DNA from 2 places in the Xanthobacter sp. 126 genome. Region 2 is predicted to be linked to the other one. Evidence: riboswitches for the same ligand, from Rfam matches in the RefSeq annotation. Region 2 holds a riboswitch; the other holds the start of a gene.
What was found. A riboswitch is a leader RNA that binds a small molecule or an ion and turns the genes downstream of it on or off. The one in region 2 is predicted to bind thiamine pyrophosphate.
Positions count from the first base shown of each region.

Region 1 (11,913 bases), 1.0 Mb from region 2:
AGATGCCGGCGCAGCAAGTCTGGAGCGTGAATGTCCGCCGTAGAAACCACCCGTGAGGATTTTGCCGCCCTGCTCGACGAGAGCTTCGGCCGTGCCGATACCAATGAAGGTTCGGTGGTCAAGGGCATCGTGGTCGCCATCGAGAAGGATCTGGCGATCATCGATATCGGCCTGAAGACGGAAGGGCGTGTCGCCCTGCGCGAGTTCGCCGGCCCCGGCCGCGAGAACGCCATCAAGGTGGGTGACGAGGTCGAGGTCTATCTCGAGCGCGTCGAGAACGCCATGGGCGAAGCCGTCCTCTCGCGCGACAAGGCGCGCCGCGAGGAGAGCTGGGTCAAGCTCGAGAAGGCCTTCACGGCCAACGAGAAGGTCTTCGGCGTGATCTTCAACCAGGTGAAGGGCGGCTTCACCGTCGATCTCGACGGCGCCGTGGCCTTCCTGCCGCGCTCCCAGGTGGACATCCGCCCGATCCGCGACGTCGGCCCGCTGATGCACAACCAGCAGCCCTTCCAGATCCTCAAGATGGATCGTCGCCGCGGCAACATCGTCGTCTCCCGCCGCACCGTGCTGGAAGAGACCCGCGCCGAGCAGCGCCACGAGCTGGTGCAGAACCTCGAAGAGGGTCAGGCCATCGACGGCGTGGTCAAGAACATCACCGATTACGGTGCGTTCGTTGACCTCGGCGGCATCGACGGCCTGCTGCACGTCACCGACATCGCCTGGCGCCGCGTGAACCACCCGACCGAGGTGCTCAACATCGGCCAGACGGTGAAGGTCAAGATCATCAAGATCAACCACGAGACCCACCGCATCTCGCTCGGCATGAAGCAGCTTCTGGGTGATCCCTGGGAGGGCATCGAGGCCAAGTATCCGGTGGAGGCCCGCTTCAAGGGTCGCGTCACCAACATCACCGACTACGGCGCGTTCGTGGAGCTGGAGCCCGGCATCGAGGGCCTCATCCACGTCTCCGAGATGAGCTGGACCAAGAAGAACGTCCACCCCGGCAAGATCGTCTCCACCTCCCAGGAGGTCGAGGTTCAGGTGCTGGAAGTGGATTCGGCCAAGCGCCGCATCTCCCTCGGCCTCAAGCAGACCCTCCAGAACCCCTGGGAGGCCTTCGCCGAGAAGTATGCGCCCGGCGCCGTGGTGGAAGGCGAGGTCAAGAACAAGACCGAGTTCGGCCTGTTCCTCGGCCTCGATGGCGATGTGGACGGCATGGTCCATCTCTCCGACCTCGACTGGAACCGTCCGGGCGAGCAGGTGATCGACGAATACCGCAAGGGCGACATGGTGAAGGCCGTGGTGCTCGACGTGGACGTCGAGAAGGAGCGCATCTCCCTCGGCATCAAGCAGCTGGCCGGCGATCCCTTCGCCGACGCGGGCGAGGTGAAGAAGGGCGCTGTCGTGACCTGCGAAGTCACCGACGTGAAGGACGGCGGCATCGAGGTGAAGCTCACCGGCACCGACCTCTCCGCCTTCATCAAGCGCTCCGAGCTGGCTCGCGACCGCAACGACCAGCGCCCCGAGCGCTTCTCGGTCGGCGACAAGCTCGACGCCCGCGTCACCCTGTTCGACCGCAAGGCGCGCAAGGTGCAGGTCTCCATCAAGGCGATGGAGATCGCGGAAGAGCGTGAGGCCGTGGCCCAGTTCGGCTCGCAGGATTCGGGCGCTTCGCTCGGCGACATCCTGGGTGCCGCGCTGAAGCAGCGCGCCGCTGACACTGCCGACACCGCCGAGGAGGCGGACAAGGAAGACTGATCGCTCTACGCGATCGGATTTCTCTGAAGAACGAAGGGCCGGTGCATTGCACCGGCCCTTTTTTCAACCCATGCGCCATTCGGACGCCGACCGGCGTTCTTGTGCCGTGACCAGCGCGGAAGTATCCAAGTCTTGGTTGTCAATGGGAGGTTTGCCATGAAGCGCAGGATGATTTCCCTCGGCGTCGTCGCCGCGGTCTCGCTCGCCGCCACGGGTTCGGCCTTCGCCCTCACCGGCAAGGAGTTCCTTCGCAAGTACAACAAGGACAAGGACAGCACCGTCGAGATCGTCGAGGCCATCGACCTTGGCACCAAGGTCTTCAAGGCCATCAATCCGGACAAGGACAAGACCCTCGAGGCCGCCGAGACCAAGGGCCGCCTGACCGACGAGGACTGGGCCGCCGTCAACAAGGACGGCGACAAGACGCTGGAGCTGGACGAGTGGCTCATCATCGTGCGCAAGCGTTTCAACGATGCCGATGCCAACAAGGACGGCAAGCTGACCGAGGCCGAGCTGGATTCCCCCGCCGGCCAGCAGCTTCTGCTGCTCATCGCCAAGTGAAGCTGACTGCACGCCGCGCCTGATGCGGCCGGGGAGGGCGTGGCTTCCTCCCCCAGTGAAAAGCGCGTGGGCGCGCCGCTGTGGCGGCGCCCCTTGTCCCAGTCGCTGCTTCAGTTGAGACGCAGCAGGAAGCGCCGGTTCACCGCCTGTAGCGGGCGGGCGTTCATGGGGAAGATGGCGCGGAAGGCGTCGATGTCCGCCTGCGCCACTTCGATGGGCGCCCCGAACACGTTCCAGTCCACGATTTCCGAGCAGGGCGGCGTGGTCAGCGACCCCTCGTAGCGATAAGTGCCGCGCGCCGACGGCAGGAAGCCGGCCGCATCAAGCGGCGCAGCGAGCGTCTTGTCCCCGGCCTTGCGCGGCGCGGCGGCCATGAGCGAGGAGAAGGCGGCATTGGCCGCACCCGGCACCATGAAGACGCCAGCCACCAGGAGTCCGCCCTCAGGCGCCGCATGGACGAAATGCGCTTCCATGGCGGTGCGCTTGCCGTCAATTGCGTGCTCGCTCGGGGCGTGGAAGTGGAACTGCTTGAGGGCGTAGGTCTTGCCGCCCATGGTGGCGGTGCCGCCGTCGCCGGTCACGTCCGCCTGGATGGTGTGGCCGTTGTTCACGACCTTGTAGGCGAACGGCTTCCACGCGAGCACGGGGCCGGCGCTCTCCGCCTTGACCGCGCCTTCGAGATTGATGGGCGACTGCTGGGTGCCGATGGCGCAGGCCGAGAAGCCCTTCTCCAGAGAGCCCCATTCCTGCGGGCCGCCGTGGCCCTCATAGGTCCAGTGCGCCCCCTCGGACGCGCGGGTCGCGCTAGCGCAGACCGGGCAGGCGACAAGGCCCGCAAGCAGCGTGCGGCGATTGATGGTCATTGAATTGCCCCTTGTATGGCGGTTCCCCCGCTGCGGCCAAGCTTACCAGCGCTGGGGATACACGCAAAAGCCGATACTGTTCCGGGATGGATCAGATTGCGGCTGACGCGGCTGCGGCCAGGGCGGCGAAGGCCGCTCGCGGATCGTCCGCGCGCATGATTCCCCCCATGACCGCGACGCCCTTGGCCCCGGCGGTGAGGCAGGCCGGCACCGTCTCGGCGTCGATGCCGGCGAGCGCGACCACAGGCACGGCGCTCGTGCGGGCGAAGGTTGAAAGCCCTTCAAGCCCCAGCGCCGGCCCGTGTCCCGGCTTGGACCTTGTGAGGAAGGCCGGGCTCGCCGTGATGTAGTCGAGCGCGCCCGGATCGGCGGCGGTGGCCTCCGCCAGGGTGTGGGTGGACAGGCCGATCAACGCCCCCGGCCCATGAAGCGCCCGCGCGGCCTTCGCGTCCCCGCCGCCGGAGAGGTGCACGCCGTCCGCGCCGGCGGCCAGCGCCAGCTCGGGGGAGCCATGCAGCGTCAGGCGGGCGCCGAAGGGCGTGGTCGCGGCCCGCAGGCGGGCGAAGAGGGCGATCTGCTCGGCGGCCGGCAGATCCTTCTCCCGTAGGCTGACCCATCTGCACCCGCCAGCGCAGGCCGCGGCCACCACGTCCGCCAGATCACCTCGCGCCAGCGTGCGGTCGGTAATCAGGAGCAGAGGCGGCGTCGGCAGAGGGGGCAGGGTCAGCTCCCGACTAGGCCGAACTCGGGGCTGGAGGCTTCCGCGTGCAGCTTGCGCGGGATGCGGCCGGCGAGGCGGGCGAGGCGGCCGGCGTCCACCGCGTGGCGGAAGGCGGTGGCCATGCGCACCGGGTCGAGCGCCTTGGAGACGGCGGTGTTGAGCAGCACTGCCGAGCAGCCCAGCTCCATGGCAAGTGCCGCGTCGGACGCCGTGCCGATGCCCGCGTCCAGCACCACCGGCACGGGCGAGCGGGAGCAGATCAGCTCGATCATGTGCGGATTGGCGATGCCGAGGCCGGTGCCGATCATGGAACCGAGTGGCATGACGGTCGCGGCTCCGAGGTCCGCGAGCTTCTGGCAGGTGACGGGATCGTCGTTGCAATAGGGCAGCACGACGAAGCCGCGCGAGACCAGCTCTTCCGTCGCCTTCAGCAGCTCCTCCACATTGGGATAGAGCAGCTCGCGGTCGCCGATGACCTCCAGCTTCACCCAGTCCGTCTCCAGCGCCTCGCGGGCGAGCTCGGCGGTGAGCACCGCGTCCTTCGCTGTCTGGCAGCCGGCGGTGTTGGGCAGGATGTGGACGCGGCCGGTGAGGAGGTCCGTCAGGCTCTCCTCGTAGCCGGCGAGGCTGATGCGGCGGATGGAGGCGGTCGCCATCTCGCTGCCCGAGGCGGCGAGGGCATCGAGGAACACCTTCTGGTTGGGATAGCCCGCCGTGCCCAGGAACAGCCGCGACGAGAAGGTGCGGCCGGCGATGACGAGGGGATCGGTGTTGGGATTCTGGAACGCGCTCATGGTGCTTCTTCCCGGCGCCCGCTCACGAGCGCTCTGTTCTGTTCGGCCAGGGCTCAGCCGCCCTGCTTGGCCTCGATGATTTCCACGGCGTCGCCTGCGGAAAGGCGCGCGTCGGTCCAGGTGCGGCGAGGTACCACCGCGCCGTTCACCGCCACCGCGATGCCCTTACGCTCCGGCTCGAGGCCCTTGGCGACGAGCAGGTCGGCAACGGTGGCGACGGAATGCGCCTCCTCGGCGCCGTTCACCTTCAGGGCCAGCATGGCGCTCACTCCGCCGCCGCGCGCGGCGGACCGAAGCGCTCCGCGCCGAAGGGCAGGGCTACGTCCGCGATCTTGCCGCCCAGGATGTGGTCGGCGATCACCTGGGTCGTCACCGGCAGCAGCAGGATGCCGTTGCGGTGGTGGCCGGTGGCGTAGACGAGGCCGTCCACCTCCGGGCTCGGGCCGAGGATGGGGGCGTCGTCCCGGCTGCCGGGGCGGAAGCCGACCCATTGCTCAACGATGCTCAATTCCTCCAGCGTCGGCAGCGCCCGCCACGCATTGGTGAGCAAAGCGAGCTGGCCGCCGGCCGTGAGGTCGGTGTCGAACCCCTTCTCCTCGGTGGTGGCGCCGATGATGAGCCGGCCATCGCGCCGCGGCACGAGGTAGGAGCCGGGCGCCCACAGGACGTGGGAAAGGATCGGCGCGGCCGGGTCCATGCGCAGGGACAGCATCTGCCCCTTGATGGGGCGCACCGGCAGCGGCGTCGCCGGGGCGACGTCCACGCCCCGGCTCCACGCCCCGGCCGCCAGCACCACCACGTCGGCAGCATGGTGCGTCTCGCCGGTGACGATGCCGGTGGCGCGGCCGCCGGCCGTCTCCACGCGGCTGACCGGCGTGTTCTGGTGGATCGTTGCGCCGGTCTTCAGCGCGGCGATCTTCAGCGCGGCGGCAACCTTGCGGTTGTCTACCTGATGATCCTCGGGGCTCAGCACGCCGCCGGCGAGGCGGGGCGCGAGATAGGGCTCTCGCCGGCGCACCTCGGCGGCAGTGAGCCACTGCACGGGCAGGCCCAGCCCCTGCTGGAAGGCGTAAAGGTGGCGCAGCTTCGCCACATCGTCCGCCGTGAGGGCGATGGTGATGGTGCCCTCGGTGCGCAGGTCCACCGCCTCACCGGAGGCGCGCTCCAGCTCCGCCGCGAAGGCGGGCCAGAGGGTCTGGCTGGCGCGGTTGAGAGCGAGCAGGCCCTCCTCGCCGGGCTCGGCCTCGGCGCAGGCGGCGAGCATGCCGGCGGCGGCGCGGCTCGCGCCTTCCCCGGTCTCGCCGGCCTCGAACAAATCCACCGGACAGCCGGCGTCGGCGAGGCGCCAGGCGAGGGCGAGGCCGATGACGCCGCCGCCGACGATAGCCACACGCGGTTTCGCCTTGCCCGCCGGTGCAGAGCCGGCTTGCGATGAAGGTGCGAATGTAAACTGCGACAAGCTCTCGCTCATCGGCATCTCCCTACGCTGGCATGATCCAGACAGGTTCGATGGGTGTGATCTCAGCCGCGCATGATGCGCGGCACCCCAGGCCGTGTCTGTTATTTACTCATGCCGGCCGCAGAACTGCAAGAGGCGGGGCGCCCGGGACGAGGCGGACCTCAGCGGTTGAGTTCGCTTTCGTCCAGCTGGCGCGCCTCGTCGGCGAGCATGATCGGGATGCCGTCGCGGATGGGATAGGCGAGGCGGGCGGCGCGGGAGATCAGCTCCTGGCGCTCGCGATCATATTCCAGCGGCCCCTTGGTGAGGGGGCAGACCAGGATTTCGAGCAGCTTGGGGTCGACGTCGTGGCCGGGACGCTGGGACTGGATCATGTTCTCGCTCTTTGGTGCCGCGCGTTTCGAGGGCAAAGGGTCCGCGGCGCGCCACCATAGCGGCGGCGGGGTGGCCTTTCACCAGTGATTTTCGCGACATCACGGCCACTGATGGGCATATCACGCGGTTTCGCTGTCTTTCCGCCGGCGCAGCCCCTAATGAAGCGGCCTTGGAATCGCGCCCTCGGGAGCCCAATGGATCGACGCTTGGCCCTCGGGCTTCTTCTCGGCTTCGTCGCGGTCGTGATGTTCGGCGCGACGCTGCCGCTCACCCGCTTCGCGCTGCACGATTTCAGCCCCTGGTTCATCAGCTTCGGCCGCGCCGCCTTGGCTGGCTTTGCGGCGCTCGGGCTGGTGCTGGCGCTGCGCCGGCCGTGGCCATTCGGCCAGCCCAAGGTGCTGTGGCGCCTCGCCGTATCCTCCGCCTGCCTGATCTTCGTGTTCCCGCTGGCCATCGGCGTCGCCACCCAGACGGTGCCGGCGGCCCATGGCGGCATCGTGCTCGGCCTTCTGCCCCTGTGCACGGCCATCGCCGCCATGCTGCTGGCCGGGGAACGGCCGGGCCTCGGCCTGTTCGCCGCGAGCGCGGTGGGGGCCGGGCTGGTGGTGGCCTTCGCCTTGCGCAACGGCGCGGGCGGCGCGCTGGGAATGGGCGACAGCCTCTTGTTCCTCGGCGTCATCGCCTGCGCCATCGGCTACGCCGTCTCCGGCGGCCTCGCACGCACCATGTCGGGCTGGGAGGTGATCGCCTTCATGCTGATCCTCTGCCTGCCGGTGACGCTGCCGCTCGCGCTCCTCACCTTTCCATGGGGTGGGGCGGGCGCCGTGGCAGGCGCCTCCTGGGCGGCGCTGGTCTATCTCGGCCTCTTCAGCCAGCTCATCGGCTTCTTCTTCTGGAATGCCGGGCTCGCCATGGGCGGCATCGCCCGCGTCGGGCAGATGCAGCTGCTGCAGACCTTCGTGACGGTGGGGCTGGCCTGGCCCATCAATGGCGAAGTGCCGGATGCGGAGACCGTGGCCTTCGCCGCGGGCGTGGCGCTGGTGGTCGCGGTGGCGCAGCGCACCCGCTCGCGGCCGCGCTGACCCCGCAAAAGCAAACGGCCCGCCGAAGCGGGCCGTTCGTTATTTTCCAGATGCCGGAAGGCTCAGGCCGCCTTGGAACGGGCGGTGATGAGCTTGCGGTTCACCAGCACCTCGGCGATCTGCACCGCGTTCAGCGCGGCGCCCTTGCGCAGGTTGTCCGACACGCACCAGAAGGCGATGCCGTTGTCCACGGTCGGGTCGTCGCGCAGGCGCGAGATGTAGGTCGCGTCCTCGCCCGCCGCCTCGTGGGGGGTGGCGTAGCCGCCCGGCTCACGGGTGTCGATGACGAGGATGCCGGGCGCCTCACGCAGGATCTTGCGCGCGTCGTCGGCCGAAAGCTCCTTCTCGAACTCCACGTTCACCGCCTCGGAATGGGAGATGAAGACCGGCACGCGGACGCAGGTGGCCGTGAGCTTGATCTTGGGGTCGAGAATCTTCTTGGTCTCGGCCACCATCTTCCACTCTTCCTTGGTGAAACCGTCGTCCATGAAGACGTCGATCTGCGGGATGAGATTGAAGGCGATGCGCTTCGGGAACTTCTTCGGCTCTACCGGATCGGAGACGAAGATGGCGCGGGTCTGCGAGAACAGCTCGTCCATGCCCTCCTTGCCGGCACCTGAGACGGATTGGTAGGTGGAGACCACCACGCGCTTGATGGTCGCGGCGTCGTGCAGCGGCTTCAGCGCGACCACGAGCTGCGCCGTGGAGCAGTTCGGATTGGCGATGATGTTCTTCTTGGAGAAGCCGACGATGGCGTCCGCATTCACCTCGGGAACGATCAGCGGCACGTCCGGGTCCATGCGCCACTGGGAGGAATTGTCGATGACGACGCAGCCCTGCGCGCCGATCTTCGGCGACCACTCCTTCGACACCGCTCCGCCGGCCGACATCAGGCAGATGTCGGTGTCGGAGAAGTCGTAGGTCTCAAGCGCCTTCACCTTCAGGGTTTTGTCACCGTAGGAAACCTCCACGCCCTGCGACTTTCGCGAGGCGAGCGCGACGACCTCGTCCGCGGGGAAACCCCGCTCGTCGAGGATCGAGAGAATCTCCCGGCCCACGTTGCCCGTGGCGCCGACGACGGCGACCTTGTAACCCATGATGTTCCTCGGATGTCTCGGCCCATGCGGCCGAAGACCGTGCTTTTAGGCCGAACCCCTTGGCCTTGCAAATCGAAGATTCGCGATCTGGCCGGGCACCGGCGCATTCAACTGTTGCGTCAACGCAACGCGCCGGCGTCGAGAAGGCGGGAACATGGCACCAAGCAGGCGGGTTTCCTTGCGCAGGGGACAAACGTCTATTAATCCAGTCAAGGTCGGCCCTGCGCCGATCTGGGAGGATGCCATGGGTTTCGCGTCGTTCACCACCTTCGCTGCTTTCGCCCGTTCGGGCCTGAAGACGGCGCTCTCGGTGTCGCTGGCGGCGGCAGCCATTGCGGCGACCACCGGTGCTTTCTCCATCGCTTCCGCCGACAGCGCCGAGGCGCAGACGGTCAAGAAGCGCAACCGCATCGTGGTGGAGCGCCGCTCCTATCTCGATGCCGGAACGGTGGTGAAGCCCGGCTCCAAGTCGTACCTCGATTACGCGCTGCCGCCCGGCTACTTCTACCCGACCTATGGACCCACGGCCGCCGGCCCGGGCCCCATCACCGGCCTGCGCTGGCCGCTGCCGGGTGCCTTCGACCTGCCGGGCTTCTGAGCCAAGGCTACCGAAGAAGACGGAAGGGGCCGCCTCGCGGCCCTTTTTTGTGGGGTGAAATCACAGCGTTTTCGTGGCATTTAATTTTTATCCCGGCCAAGCATGACATTTGCGCTTGTGCGCGCCATAACGGCCCTATGCCGCGACGTCGGCCCGACCTTCCAGCGCAAGATGCCCCTTAAAAGCCCATGCCCCGCCCCCGCTTCGCGCTGCCGATGCTGAGCCGCCAGCCCCGCCGTAGCGTTATTCCGGGCTTTCGGCTCTCGCTCGGCCTCGCACTGCTCTATCTCGGCCTCATCGTGCTCCTGCCCATCGGCGCGCTGCTGCTGAAGGCGGCGGATGTGGGCTTCGAGCGCTACATCTCCATCATAACCTCGCCGCGCACGCTCGCCTCCTTCCAGGTGACGCTGACCACCGCGGCGCTGGCGGCGCTGTTCAACGCCATTTACGGCCTCGCCCTCGCCTGGGTGCTGGTGCGTTACGAATTTCCCGGCAAGCGCCTGCTGGACGCCATGGTGGACGTGCCTTTCGCCTTGCCCACGGCGGTGGCGGGCCTCGCGCTGACGGCGCTGTTCGCCAAGAACGGCTGGTTCGGCGCGCCGCTGGCGCAGTGGGGGATACAGGTGGCCTACGCCCCGGCCGGCATCGTCTGCGCCATGGCCTTCACCTCCATCCCCTTCGTCGTGCGCACCGTGCAGCCGGTGCTGGAGGACATGGAACCGGAGCTGGAGGAGGCGGGCGCGACACTGGGCGCCAGCGATCTCACCATCTTTCGCCGCATCATCTTCCCGACCATCTTCCCGGCCTTCCTCGCCGGCACGTCGCTGGCCTTCGCCCGCTCGCTCGGGGAGTTCGGCGCGGTGGTGTTCATTGCCGGCAACCAGCCGTTCCGCACCGAAATCGTGGCGCTGCTCACCTTCATCCGGCTGGAGGAATATGACTACGCCGCCGCAGCAGCCATCGCCGTCACCATGCTGGCCCTCGCCTTCATCATGCTGCTGATCGTGAACGCCGTGCAGGCGTGGCACCAGAAGTTCGCCATGGGGGATGTCTGATGGCGCATCCCGTGAACCGCCACCGCCTGCGCGTCGGCGACGGCGCGGTGACGCGCTCGGTGATTCTCACCCTGGTGCTGGCGACCACCGCTCTGGCGCTTATCGCGCCGCTGGCCGTCATCTTCGCCGAGGCGTTCGCGCGCGGCCTGCCCACCTATCTCGAAGCGCTCGCCCGGCCGGATACGCTGCACGCGGTAGGGCTCACGCTGCTCACCGCCCTCGTCTGCGTGCCGCTCAACACCGCGTTCGGTATCGCTGCCGCCTGGGCGGTGACGAAATTCTCCTTCCGCGGGCGCAACCTGCTGCTGGCGGTGGCGGAGCTGCCCTTCTCCATCTCGCCCATCGTGGCGGGCGTCGCCTATCTCTTCGTCTATGGGGCGCAGGGGCTGTTCGGGCCGTTTCTGCAGGCACACGACATCAAGATCATGTTCGCCGTGCCGGCCATCATCCTCGCCAGCCTGTTCGTCACCGCGCCGTTCGTGCTGCGCGAACTGGTGCCGCTGATGATGGCGCAAGGGCGGGACGAGGAGGAGGCGGCGGTCAGTCTCGGCGCCTCGGGCTTCGACGTGCTGCGGCTCGTCACCCTGCCCAACGTGAAATTCGCGCTGCTCTACGGTGCCGCTTTGTGCAATGCGCGGGTGATGGGCGAGTTCGGCGCCGTCTCCATCGTCTCCGGCAACATTCGAGGGCAGACCTCGACCCTGCCGTTGCAGATCGAGCTGCTCTATCAGGACAGCCACGCCGTCGCCGCCTTCGCCGCGGCGACGGTGCTGGCGGGCGTCGCCCTGTTCACGCTGGTGGCGAAATATCTGATCGAGCGGGCGGAGCGGGCGCGGGGCGAGATCGTCGCGCCGCGCCGGCCGGGGCACTGATACCGACGGTCCCGGTCTTGGACCGGTGCCGGGTGGGGTCGCTCTAACGCCGCGCGGGCTTTAGCCCGCTTCGTCAGGCCGCCGCGGCGGTGCCCGTGGCGGCGGCGATCTCGCGCTTCATGGCGGCGATGGTCGCGGCATAGTCCTTGGCGCCGTAGATGGCGCTGCCGGCGACGAAGGTGTCCGCCCCCGCCGCGGCGATGGCGCCGATATTGTCCACCTTCACCCCGCCGTCGATCTCGAGCCGGATGTCGCGGCCCGAGGCGTCGATGCGCTCGCGGATGGCCTTCAGCTTGTCCAGCGCCGAGGGAATGAAGGCCTGTCCGCCGAAGCCGGGGTTCACCGACATGACGAGCACGAGGTCCAGCGCATCCAGCGTGTAGTCCAGCACCGAGAGGGGGGTGGCCGGGTTCAGCACTAGGCCGGCCTTCACGCCCTTGGAGCGGATGAGCTGGAGCGAGCGGTCCACATGCTCGGAAGCTTCGGGGTGGAAGGAGATGAGGTCGGCGCCGGCGGCGGCGAAGGCCTCGATCATGCCGTCCACCGGCTTCACCATCAGGTGCACGTCCACGAACGCCTTGGTCGCCTTGCGCAGCGACTGGAGGATCAGCGGGCCGATAGTGAGGTTGGGAACGTAATGGTTGTCCATCACGTCGAAATGGATCCACTCGGCGCCGC
Region 1 is NZ_JAFO01000001.1:4,328,146-4,340,058, reverse strand. Features, by position in the region: gene rpsA (30S ribosomal protein S1) at 31-1,758, shown strand; gene XAN126_RS0120530 (hypothetical protein) at 1,915-2,319, shown strand; gene XAN126_RS0120525 (carbonic anhydrase) at 2,430-3,182, opposite strand; gene XAN126_RS0120520 (thiamine phosphate synthase) at 3,274-3,870, opposite strand; gene XAN126_RS0120515 (thiazole synthase) at 3,906-4,697, opposite strand; gene thiS (sulfur carrier protein ThiS) at 4,751-4,957, opposite strand; gene thiO (glycine oxidase ThiO) at 4,963-6,087, opposite strand; TPP riboswitch at 6,157-6,256, opposite strand; gene XAN126_RS0120500 (Trm112 family protein) at 6,318-6,530, opposite strand; gene XAN126_RS0120495 (DMT family transporter) at 6,726-7,613, shown strand; gene XAN126_RS0120490 (aspartate-semialdehyde dehydrogenase) at 7,676-8,710, opposite strand; gene XAN126_RS0120485 (hypothetical protein) at 8,955-9,308, shown strand; gene cysT (sulfate ABC transporter permease subunit CysT) at 9,497-10,363, shown strand; gene cysW (sulfate ABC transporter permease subunit CysW) at 10,363-11,235, shown strand; gene rpe (ribulose-phosphate 3-epimerase) at 11,309-11,913, opposite strand, start outside.
Region 1: linked by a shared signal. The riboswitch ahead of thiO (glycine oxidase ThiO) and the one ahead of thiC (phosphomethylpyrimidine synthase ThiC) in region 2 are both predicted to bind thiamine pyrophosphate.

Region 2 (11,913 bases):
GCATGCGTCCGGGGTGCGAGGGTCTCCTGATCTCCGCCTACCCGCGCCAATCAGGCGCCGCCGATGGCCTCGAACAGCGCGGCATCCGCGCCGAGGCCGGCATTGGGGGTGGTGAGCAGCGTGTCCCCGTAGAACACCGAATTCGCCCCCGCGAGGAAGCACAGGATCTGCGCCTCGCGGCTGAGCGCCGCGCGTCCGGCCGAAAGGCGCACCCGCGAGGCGGGCATGACGAGGCGGGCGGTGGCGACCATGCGCACGATCTCCAGCGGGTCAACCGGCGGGCGATCGGCCAGCGGAGTGCCTTCCACCGCCACCAGCGCATTCACCGGCACGCTTTCGGGATGCGGATCGAACCCCGCCAGCACCTGCAGCATGGCGGCGCGGTCGCGCATGGTCTCGCCCATGCCGATGATGCCGCCGGAGCACAATTCGATGCCCGCCGCGCGCACCGAGGTGAGGGTGTCGATCCGGTCCGCATAGGTGCGGGTGGTGACGATCTCGCCGTAGAAATCCGGCCCCGTATCGAGATTGTGGTTGTAGGCGGTGAGCCCGGCCTCGGCGAGGCGCTGGGCCTGATGCGGCTCCAGCATGCCGAGCGTCACGCAGGCTTCCATGCCGAGGCCGCGCACGCCGCGCACCATCTCCAGCACGGCGTCGAATTCGCGCCCTTCCTTCACCCGCCGCCACGCCGCGCCCATGCAGAAGCGCTCGGCCCCGTTGGCCTGCGCCTGCTCGGCGAGGGCGATGACGGAGGCGGGATCGAGGAACTTCTCCCGCGTCAGATCCACTTCCGCATGGCGGGCGGACTGGGAGCAATAGGCGCAATCCTCCGGGCAGCCGCCGGTCTTGATGGAGAGCAGGCTCGCGCGCTGGACCTCGTTGGGGTCGTGGTTGGCGCGGTGGACGGCATTGGCCCGGCCCACCAGCTCCAGCAAGGGCAGGTCCATGAGCGCCGCGATCTCGTCAACGCTCCAGTCGTGGCGGATCGTGCCATCCTCAGTCTTGGCCATGCCCATGCTCCTGCTTCCGCGCGATGTGGGAGGGCCGGTCTAATCGTGTTTGCGGCGCGTTCCAATACCGCCGGTCTTCCCAAATGGGTGACTTGACCTATGCGTTCGCTGCAGTGCAGCGTTGACATTGGGCTTTGGTATACATCACAGTGTCCCCGTTCCAAGGGGGGCCCCGGAAGGGGCTGAGATATCGCAAGTTCGCGGAAGTTAGACTTCCGCGGCGCCGCGATGACCCTTCGAACCTGATCCGGGTCATACCGGCGAAGGGATCGGAACTTGTGCTCCCGGCGCTCAGCGTCGCCCCGCACCCGTCTCCTAGCTCTACACCCCGGGTCTCGTTGAAAGCGCAAGCTGAACGGAGATCCGCAATGCTGGACGAAGCCTCGACGTCCTCCCTGAAAGTCACCACCGGGCCGCTGCCCCATTCGCGCAAGGTGTTCGTCTCCGCCACCCGGCCGGACGTGCGCGTCGCCATGCGCGAGATTTCGCTGACCGACCCGTCCGAGCCGCCGGTGAAGGTGTACGACACCTCCGGCCCCTATACCGACCTCGATGCCGTCATCGACCTCACCAAGGGCCTGCCGCAGCTGCGCGCCCAGTGGATTCGCGAGCGCGGCGACGTGGAAGAGGTGGAGGCCCGCGCCGTCCGCCCCGAGGATAACGGCCTGAAGGAGGGCCAGTCCTCCACCCTGCCGCAGTTCGATCTCTCCGGCCGCAAGCCGCTGCGCGCCAAGGCGGGCAAGCGCCCGACCCAGATGGCCTATGCGCGCGCCGGCATCATCACGCCGGAGATGGAATATGTCGCCGCCCGCGAGAACCTCGCGAAGGTGAATGGCGGCGCCCATCCGCACCATCAGGCCATGGGCCTCGGCGCGGCGATCCCCTCCGACATCACGCCGGAATTCGTGCGGCAGGAAGTGGCGCGCGGCCGCGCCATCATCCCCAACAACATCAACCACCCCGAAACCGAGCCGATGGCCATCGGCCGGAACTTCCTCGTGAAGATCAACGCCAATATCGGCAATTCGGCCGTGACCTCGGGCGTGGCGGAAGAGGTGGACAAGCTGGTGTGGGCCACCCGCTGGGGCGCCGACACGGTGATGGACCTGTCCACGGGCAAGAACATCCACACCATCCGCGAATGGATCATGCGCAACTCGCCGGTGCCCATCGGCACCGTGCCGCTCTACCAGGCGCTGGAGAAGGTGAACGGCGTCGCCGAAGACCTGACCTGGGAAGTCTTCCGCGACACGGTGATCGAGCAGGCCGAGCAGGGCGTGGACTACATGACGGTGCACGCCGGCGTGCGCCTGCCCTTCGTGCCGCTCACCGCTAACCGCGTCACCGGTATCGTCTCGCGCGGCGGCTCCATCATGGCCAAGTGGTGCCTCGCACACCACAAGGAGAGCTTCCTCTACGAGCACTTCGAAGAGCTGTGCGAGATCCTCGCCCAGTATGACGTGGCCTTCTCCCTCGGCGACGGCCTGCGCCCCGGCTCCATCGCCGATGCCAACGACGCCGCGCAGTTTGCCGAGCTGGAGACGCTCGGCCAGCTCACCGAGATCGCCTGGAAGTACGACTGCCAGGTGATGATCGAGGGCCCCGGCCATGTGCCGCTCCACCTCATCCGCGAGAATGTGGAGAAGCAGCTCAAGGTCTGCCACGAGGCGCCGTTCTACACCCTCGGCCCGCTGGTGACGGACATCTCCCCCGGCTACGACCACATCTCCTCCGCCATCGGCGCGGCGATGATCGGCTGGTTCGGCACGGCGATGCTTTGCTACGTCACGCCGAAGGAGCATCTCGGCCTGCCCGACCGCGACGACGTGAAGACCGGGGTCATCTCCTACAAGATCGCCGCCCACGCCGCCGACCTCGCCAAGGGCCACCCGGCCGCGCGCATCCGCGACGATGCGCTCTCCCGGGCCCGCTTCTCCTTCCGCTGGCGCGACCAGTTCGCGCTCTCGCTCGACCCGGAGACGGCCGAGCGCTTCCACGACGAGACGCTCCCCGCCGAGGGGGCCAAGGTGGCGCACTTCTGCTCCATGTGCGGGCCGAAGTTCTGCTCCATGAAGATATCGCAGGAGCTGAAGCTGGAAGCCGGCGACATCGCCCGCGCCCAGGCCGACAACCTCGCCTCCTCGGGCATGGCCGAAATGGCCCAGAAGTTCCGCGACGGCGGCGGCCTGATCTACACGCCCGCCCCGGAAGTCGCGCCCCCTCCGCCCGCCGCGGCGGAGTGAGGGCAGGGCGCTGACGGCGCCAGCGCAGGACTGAAAAGAAAAGGCCGGGCCTTCACAGCCCGGCTTTTTTTTACATTCCGGCTCGCGAGCCCGTCAGGCCGGCGCGCCTTCCTTCAGCAGCTTCCAGGTGATGGAATCCAAGAGCGCCTCGAAGGAGGCGTCGATGATGTTGGGGGAGACGCCCACCGTGGTCCAGCGATCGCCGGTCTCGTCCGCGCTCTCGATCAGCACCCGCGTCACCGCCTCCGTGCCGCCGTTGAGGACGCGCACGCGATAGTCGGTGAGGTGGAGGCCGGAGATGAAGGGCTGGTACTTGCCGAGATCCTTGCGCAGGGCCACGTCCAGCGCGTTCACCGGGCCGTTGCCCTCGGCGGCGGAGATCATGGTCTCGTCGTCCACCTTCACCTTCACGATGGCTTCCGCCACGGTGACAAGCTCGCCCTGCGCGTTGTAGCGGCGCTCCACATTCACCTTGAAGCGCTCCACCGCGAAATAGTCCGGCACGGAGCCCAGCATCCGCCGCGCCAGCAGGGCGAAGGAGGCATCCGCTGCCTCGTAGGAATAGCCCAGCGCCTCGCGCTCCTTCACCTCTTCCAGCAGGCGGGAAATGCGCGGGTCCTTCTTGTCCACCGGCACGCCGAGGCGCTCCAGCTCGGACAGCACGTTGGAGCGGCCGGCCTGGTCGGAGACCATCACCCGGCGGCGGTTGCCCACCTTTTCCGGGGCGACGTGCTCGTAGGTGGCGGGGTCCTTCAGGATGGCCGAGGCGTGGATGCCGGCCTTGGTGGCGAAGGCGCTCTCGCCCACGTAAGGCGCGTGGCGGTCGGGGGCGCGGTTCAGCATCTCGTCCAGCGTGCGGGAGACGTGGACCAGCTCGCCCAGCGCCTCCTCGCCCACGCCGATGTCGAAGCGCGCCGCATAATCCTGTTTCAGCAGCAGCGTGGGGATGAGCGAGCAGAGGTTGGCGTTGCCGCAGCGCTCGCCGAGGCCGTTCAGCGTGCCCTGGATCTGCCGCGCGCCGGCGCGGACGGCAGCCAGCGAATTCGCCACCGCCTGCTCGGTGTCGTTATGGGCGTGGATGCCGACATTGGTGCCCGGCACCACCTTCACCACCTCGGCGACGATGGCCTCCACCTCATGGGGCAGAGTGCCGCCATTGGTGTCGCACAGCACCACCCAGCGCGCGCCGGCCTCATAGGCGGTGCGGGCGCAGGCGAGGGCGAAGTCCGGGTCTTCCTTGAAGCCGTCGAAGAAATGCTCGCAATCCACCAGCGCCTCGCGCCCGGCGGCGATGGCTGCCTCGACGCTCTCGCGGATGGAGGCGAGGTTCTCCTCCTTGGTGGTCCCCAGCGCCACCCGCACCTGATAGGCGGAGGACTTGGCGACGAAGCAGATGGCATCGGCATTGGCCGCCAGCAGCGCCGCGACACCGGGATCGTTGGAGGCCGAGCGGCCCGGCCTTTTCGTCATGCCGAAGGCGGTGACGCGGGCCTTGGCCTCGTGCTTCTGCGCGAACAGCTGCGTGTCGGTGGGATTGGCGCCGGGATAGCCGGCCTCCACATAGTCCACGCCCAGCCGGTCGAGCAGCGCGAGCACCCTGAGCTTGTCGGCCACGGTGAAATCGACACCGTTCGTCTGCGCCCCGTCGCGCAGGGTGGTGTCGAAGAGGTAGAGGCGTTCTTTCGTCGGCATTGTTTTCTCTTTCCCCCGTCCGCCTCGGGCATCGGCTTTTGCGGCGCCAGCCCCCTCACCCGTCTCGCGGCTGCGCCGCGATCCACCCTCTCCCGCGAGGGGAGAGGGGTCTCCCCGTCCTGCCACCCCTCTCCCCTTGCGGGAGAGGGGTGGCTCTCAGACCTTGATAAATCGCCTCCAGAACGGACTCGGTCCGCAGGAGGATGTCGTTGTTCCAGAACCGCAGGACGCGAAACCCATTGGCCGCCAGATACGCATCGCGCACCGCGTCCCGCGCCGACTCCGCATGCTGCCCACCGTCCGCTTCCACCACCAGCCGGTGCTGGAAGGTCAGGAAATCCGCCACATACGGACCCACCGGCATCTGACGGCGGAACTTCGCGCCCTCGAGCCGGCGGTCGCGCAACACTTGCCATAGTTTCCGCTCGGCATCGGTCATCGTCTCGCGCAGCGCACGGGCGCGAGACCGCTTCGCCGGAGCGGGTGCCTCAGTGCCGGGGGCCGGCATCGTCCTCCCCCAGCGTCTTCGTCATCGCCGTGTTGGCGAGCCAGGTGTCGGCCAGCGGCACCATGTTGCGGCGCTGGGGCTCGTAGCCGCGCTTCTGGAAGAAGCCGAGGGCGGTGTCGCTGGCGTCCACCGTGAGCTTGCGGGTGCCGCGTGCCTTGGCGAGCGTCTCGGCGGCGTCGCACAAAGCCTTGGCGACGCCGGTGCCGGCGGCGTCGGGCGCCACATAGAGCATGTCGATGTGGGCATTGTCCTTGAGCGAGACGAAGCCGGCCACCTCCTTGCCGCGCAGGGCTACGAGGGTGAGGCTGGCGGCGAGGCGCGCGGCGAATGCCTCGGCGTCGTCGGCCTTGGCGGCCCACGCCTCCTGCTGTTCGGTGTCGTAATCCTCGCCGGTCAGCTCGGCGATGGCGGCGCGGAACAGGTCGGCCAGCGCCGGCGCATCGGCCGGCAGATAGGGGCGCAGGGAGACCGCGGCGGCGCTCATCGCGACACCTCCCAGCTCGTGGTCCCGTCCTTGTTGTCCATCAGCACGATGCCTTTGGCCGCCAGCTCCTCGCGGATCTGGTCGGCGCGCTTGAAGTCCTTCGCCTTGCGGGCGGCGATGCGGTCGGCGATGAGGCCGGCGATCACCCCTTCGTCCAGCGCAATGCCCTCCTTCTGCCGCGCGCGCCACCCGGTTTCGGTATCGCCGAGCAGGCCCAGCAGGTTGGCCGCGCCCTTGAAGCGGCGGCGGAGCGCGGAGGAGGTGTCCTCGTGCTCCGCCACCTCGGCGAGGTGGTGCAGATGGGCGATGACGGAGGGCGTGTTGAGGTCGTCGGACAGGCGGTCGGCGATCTCGGTCTCGAACGGGTTGGCGTCGCCGGTCTCGGCCTCTACGTCGCCGATCACGCGATACCACTTGTCCAGCGTCTTGGCGGCGAAGCCGAGGCCCTGGCGGGTCCAGTTGATGGGCTGGCGGTAATGGGTGGAGAGCATGGCGAGGCGCAGCACCTCGCCGGGCCACTCGTCCAGCAGCTCGCGGATGGTGACGAAGTTGCCGAGGGACTTCGACATCTTCTCGCCTTCCAGCATCAGGAAGCCGTTGTGCATCCACATCTGCGCCATGACGCCGGAATGGAAGGCGCAGCGGGTCTGGGCGATCTCGTTCTCGTGGTGCGGAAAGACGAGATCGATGCCGCCACCATGGATGTCGAAGGTCTCGCCCAGGTGCTTCCAGCTCATGGCCGAGCACTCGATGTGCCAGCCGGGGCGGCCGGGGGTGACGATGCCGGCGGGGGACGGCCAGCCGGGCACGCCCTCGGCGCTGGGCTTCCACAGCACGAAGTCCATGGAGTCGCGCTTGTAGGGGGCGACGTCCACGCGGGCGCCGGCCATCATCTCGTCCAGCGAGCGGCGGGAGAGGCGGCCGTAGTCCGGCATGGAGGGCACGTGGAACAGCACGTGCTCCTCCGCCACATAGGCGTGGCCGGAGGCGACGAGCCGCTCGATGAGGATGCGCATCTCCTCGATATGCTCGGTGGCGCGGGGCTCCACGGTGGGCGGCAGGCAGTTCAGCGCCGCCGTATCCTCGCGGAACCAGCGGTAGGTCTCTTCCGTCAGGTCGCGGATGGAGATGGCGCGATCGGCGGCGCGGGCGTTGATCTTGTCGTCCACGTCCGTGATGTTGCGGACATACTTGACGTGCTCCGCCCCGTAGAGGCGTCGCAGCAGGCGGAACAGCACGTCGAAGACGATGACCGGGCGGGCATTGCCGATATGGGCATGGTCGTAGACCGTCGGCCCGCACACATACATGCGCACGTTCAAGGGATCGAGCGGACGCAGCAGGTCCTTCGAGCGGGTCAGCGTGTTGTAGAGCCTCAGCTCCATGGATCGTTCCCCCGAATGGCGCAAAAGCGCCAAGCCGGTCCACCGGCCGGGGCGTCCAGATCCTTGTCTAAGAAGATGAGCAAAGGACGGCCGCGGCCAGCTTTTCGGCTAACCGCAAATAATCGCCGCGATGGCGCAGATGGTGATGAAACCGCCGTTCATGGCGCGGGACAATGGTTCGGGCGCGGGCGCTCGTCAAGATGTTTCACGCCGACCGGCGCGGCCCCGCACCTCCGGATATCGTTATCTTCCCCAGCTTGACCTGCCCCTTCGTGAGCGTCTATCCCCGGCTGAGTTGCGCCGGGCGGGGGTCGGGGCGCATCCGATGATCCCGCCCGTGACCCGAAAGCGCACCGCCGCGTTCGGGACGCGCCTGTAAAAGAGGTGCCGACCTGTCCATGCCGCTGATCCGAACCCTCGCCGCCGTTGCCGTGGCGAGCCTGTCGCTGATGGCGCCGGCCATGGCGGAGACGCGCATCTTCCTCATCGACAATTCCGACGGCTCCAGCATCGATTCCTGCCTCGCCTCCGGCGCGCCCTGCGGGCGGAAGGTGGCGGAAGCCTGGTGCCGCAGCCACGCCTACACGCAGGTCATCGACTTCGGCCGCGTGGCGGTGCCCGCCTCCGCCTTCACCCCCTCCAGCGTCGCCTCGCCGGCGACGACCTGCACCGGCCCGCTCTGCCCGGAAACGGTGGCCATCACCTGCTCGCGCTAGCCCGGCTCCGGCGGGCCGTCCCGGCCGCCGCCCCGAGGGCGAAAATGGCGATTTAAGGCAAAGCTTTAGGTCAGCGATTTGTGATCGCCGGGTACGGTCCATCGCCCCCGGATCAGCTATGTTCGGCCCCGGCCTGCCCCAGCGGCACCGCTGCGGGCGGGTCCAAACATGCCTGAAACAGACTGACCGGGAGAGGATCGCCCATGTGCGAGACGTGCTCATCACCTTCCATCGGACGCCGACGCCTGCTTGCCGGCGGGCTGGCGGGTGGACTGGCCCTTGCGGCCGCGCCGCTGTTCGCCGCCTCCGCCTTCGCCCAGACCAGCGGTGGATATGGCACGGCGACCCCGGTCACGCCGGACGAGGCCATGAAGCGCCTGGTGGACGGCAATGCCCGCTACGTGGCCGGCACGCCCCAGGAGGCGGACTATTCCGCCGGCCGCCTGAAGCGCGCGACGGGACAGCAGCCGTTCGCGGCCATCGTCGCCTGCTCGGATTCGCGGGTGGTGCCGGAACTGGTGTTCGACCAGGGGCCGGGCGAGCTGTTCATCGTGCGCGTGGCCGGCAACTTCATCGATGAAAACGGTCTGGCGAGCCTGGAATTCGCCACCGCGGTGCTCGGCGTGAAGCTGATCCTCGTGCTCGGCCACGCCTCGTGCGGCGCGGTGCAGGCGACCATCACGTCCATCAAGGACAACACCCTGCCGCCCGGCCACCTGCCGAGCCTGGTCAACGCCATCCGCCCGGCCGTCTATGAGGCCATGCGGAGCAACCCGTCCGATCTCCTCGCCGCCGCCAGCGACATGAACGTGAAGATGAACGCCAAGCTGGCGCAGACCGCGGCACCGATCCTGTCGGAGCGGGCCGCCGCCGGGAGGTTGAAGTCGGCCGCCGCCATGTATGACATCGGCACCGGGAAGGTGAATTTCCTCTGACCTGCTTCTGACGCATGCGCCGCGCGCCCGGGGCTGAGGTGCTCTCCCGCCTGTGCGCGCGGCGTTTCTCTTCCCGTTACTTCAGGAAGTCCGCGCACTTCGGCACGTCTGTATTGCCGCCCCACGGCATGATCGGGACGGTGGAGGTGGAGTTCTTCGGGCTGCCGTCGATCAGCTTGTCGGAATAGACGAGATAGACGAGCACATTCCTTTTGGTGTCGCAGCCACGCACGATCTGCATCTTCTTGAAGAAGAAGGAGCGGCTCTCGCGGAACACCACGTCGCCCTGCTCGAACTTCGACTTGAAGGAGATCGGCCCCACCTGCCGGCAGGCGAGCGAGATGTCGGAGACTTCCTCCGCGAGGCCCACCATGCCCTTCACGCCACCCTTCTCGGGGGTGGTGTAGTGGCAGGCGACGCCCTCCACCACCGGGTCGTCGATGCCGTAGACGGCGAGCTTGTCGTCGGGGGTCAGGAACTTCCAGACCGTGGACTTGCGGAAGATAAGGTTCGGCTCCTGCGCCAGCGCCGGCCCGCCCGCGAGCGCCGCGACGCCGAGCGCGCCGGCCAGCGCGAGGCGCCCGAGACGGCGGGTGAGGCTGGGACGGGTGGTCGAGAAAGCGTGCGTCATGGAACTCCCCGGAAAGCTGCCACAGGCGGGCCCCCGACATATGGGATGCCCCGGCCGCAGCGGAAGAGCGGCGCAATATCACTCCTCCGGCGATTGCCGACATTGACGGCCGACGCGCCGCGTGACACCCCTTTCGCCCCATCGCAAGGTTTCGCCCTACCCCATAGAGCCCGATCAACGGCCCGAGGAGCACATCCATGGAGATCAAGCGCCGCCATTTCATTGGCGCGTCCGCCACCGCGCTCGCCACCAGCGCGGTCGCCGCCCCCGCCCTCGCGCAGACCCAGCCCGAGGTGAAGTGGCGCCTCACCTCCTCCTTCCCGCGCTCCCTCGACACCATCTTCGGCACGGCGCAGATCTTCGCCAAGTACGTGGCCGAGGCCACCGACGGCCGCTTCCAGATCCAGACCTTCCCGGCCGGCGAGCTGGTGCCGGGCCTGCAGGCGCTCGATGCGGTCTCCACCGGCTCGGTCGAGTGCGCCCAGACCGCCACTTATTTCTATACCGGCAAGGACACCGCGCTGGCCTTCGGCACCGGCGTGCCGTTCGGCTTCAACTCGCGCCAGCAGCACTCCTGGTGGTTCTTCGGCGGCGGCGAGCAAATCATCAACGGCGTGCTCGCCAAGTACAATGTCACCGGCATGCCGCTCGGCAATTCCGGCTGCCAGATGGGCGGCTTCTTCCGCAAGGAGCTGAACGACGTCGCCGACCTGAAGGGCCTGAAGTTCCGCATCGGCGGCATCGGCGGGCAGGTGCTGGCGAAGCTCGGCGTGGTGCCGCAGCAGATCGCCCCCAGCGACGTCTATCCGGCGCTGGAGCGCGGCTCCATCGATGCGGCGGAGTTCGTCGGCCCCTATGACGACGAGAAGCTCGGCCTCGTGAAGGTGGCCAAGTATTACTATTACCCCGGCTGGTGGGAGGGCGGCGCCATGCTGCACCTCGTCATCAACAACGCCCAGTGGAACGCGCTGCCGAAGCACTACCAGGCCATCGTCCGCAATGCCGCCGAGGCCGCCAACAACTGGATGCTGGCGAAGTACGATTCGGTAAACCCCCCGGCGCTGCGCCGGCTGGTGCAGCAGGGTGTGGAGCTGAAGCCGTTCCCGGCGTCCATCATGGAGGCCGGCTACAAGGCGTCGTTCGAGCTGTACAACGAGCTGGCCGCCACCAACCCGGCGTTCAAGCAGGCGCTCGATTCCATGCTCGCCATCCGCGCCGATCAGCTGGTGTGGTGGCAGATCGCGGAATACGCCTACGACAGCTACAACATCCGCGCGCGCGGCCGCGGCTGAGCGCGCGGGAACGCAACCGGGCCGGCCCCTCACCTTCCGGAGAGGGGCCACAGTTTCGTCACCATTGTCCCCCGCTGTCGGTCTATAGAGGGGCGCCGGATCGGCACGGCGCCAGTGGAGAGAAGAGCTGAGGATGGAGTCCGCGCGAGGGATCGGCGCCATTCGGATGGCCCGGATTGCAGCCCGTGGAAAGGCTGCGCGAGGTGCTGCGCGCCGTCTGGCGCTGGGCCTCATGGTCGCCCTCACCACCGCGGGCACCGCGCTGGCGCAGGCCGGCAGCCCCACCTGCCAGCAGCTCGAAGGTTCGCTGATGGCCCTCGACCGCAGCGCCGGCGGCGTCGCCAACCAGCAGGCGCAGGCCGCCAAGCTCCGTGGCGATCTCGACCGTCTGTCCGCCCAGGCGCGCGGCATGGGCTGCGATGCGCCGCGCGGCTTCCTCATCTTCCAGGGCCCGCCCCGTCCGCCCCAGTGCGACCAGATCGACGATCAGGTCTCGCGCCTGAGGTCGCAGATCGCCGGGCTGGAGCGCGGTGGCACCGACAATGGCGGCCAGCGCCGGGCGCTCATCATCGCCCTTGCCCAGAACAATTGCGGCCCGCAATACACCGCCGCCGTCCAGGCCGCCCGCCGCGCCGCCGAGCCGGCCAAGCCGAAGAACTTCTTCGAGGCCATCTTCGGCACCCAGCAGCCCCAGAGCGAGGAAACCTCGCCCGACCTCGACCTGATGCCGCTGGAGACGCCGAAGACCTATTCCTCGCGCACCGTGTGCGTCAGGACCTGCGACGGCTACTTCTTCCCCATGGCGAGCGCCACCAATTCCAGCCGCTACGCGCAGGACGAACAGCTCTGCAAGCGGCTGTGCCCGGGCTCGGATGCGCAGCTCTTCACCTATAGCGGCGACATCAAGTCGGCGGTGAGCATCTCCGGCCAGTCCTACATGTCGCTGCCCAACGCCCTGCGCTACCGCAAGGAACTGGTGCCCTCCTGCACCTGCAAGCCGGCCGGCCAGTCGTGGGC
Region 2 is NZ_JAFO01000001.1:3,318,734-3,330,646, reverse strand. Features, by position in the region: gene bioB (biotin synthase BioB) at 51-1,010, opposite strand; TPP riboswitch at 1,164-1,297, shown strand; gene thiC (phosphomethylpyrimidine synthase ThiC) at 1,379-3,253, shown strand; gene cimA (citramalate synthase) at 3,347-4,945, opposite strand; gene XAN126_RS26425 (endonuclease domain-containing protein) at 5,001-5,453, opposite strand; gene XAN126_RS0115820 (GNAT family N-acetyltransferase) at 5,434-5,937, opposite strand; gene cysS (cysteine--tRNA ligase) at 5,934-7,322, opposite strand; gene XAN126_RS0115810 (hypothetical protein) at 7,721-8,038, shown strand; gene XAN126_RS0115805 (carbonic anhydrase) at 8,242-8,973, shown strand; gene XAN126_RS0115800 (CreA family protein) at 9,050-9,604, opposite strand; gene dctP (TRAP transporter substrate-binding protein DctP) at 9,808-10,896, shown strand; gene XAN126_RS26420 (DUF2865 domain-containing protein) at 11,063-11,913, shown strand, end outside.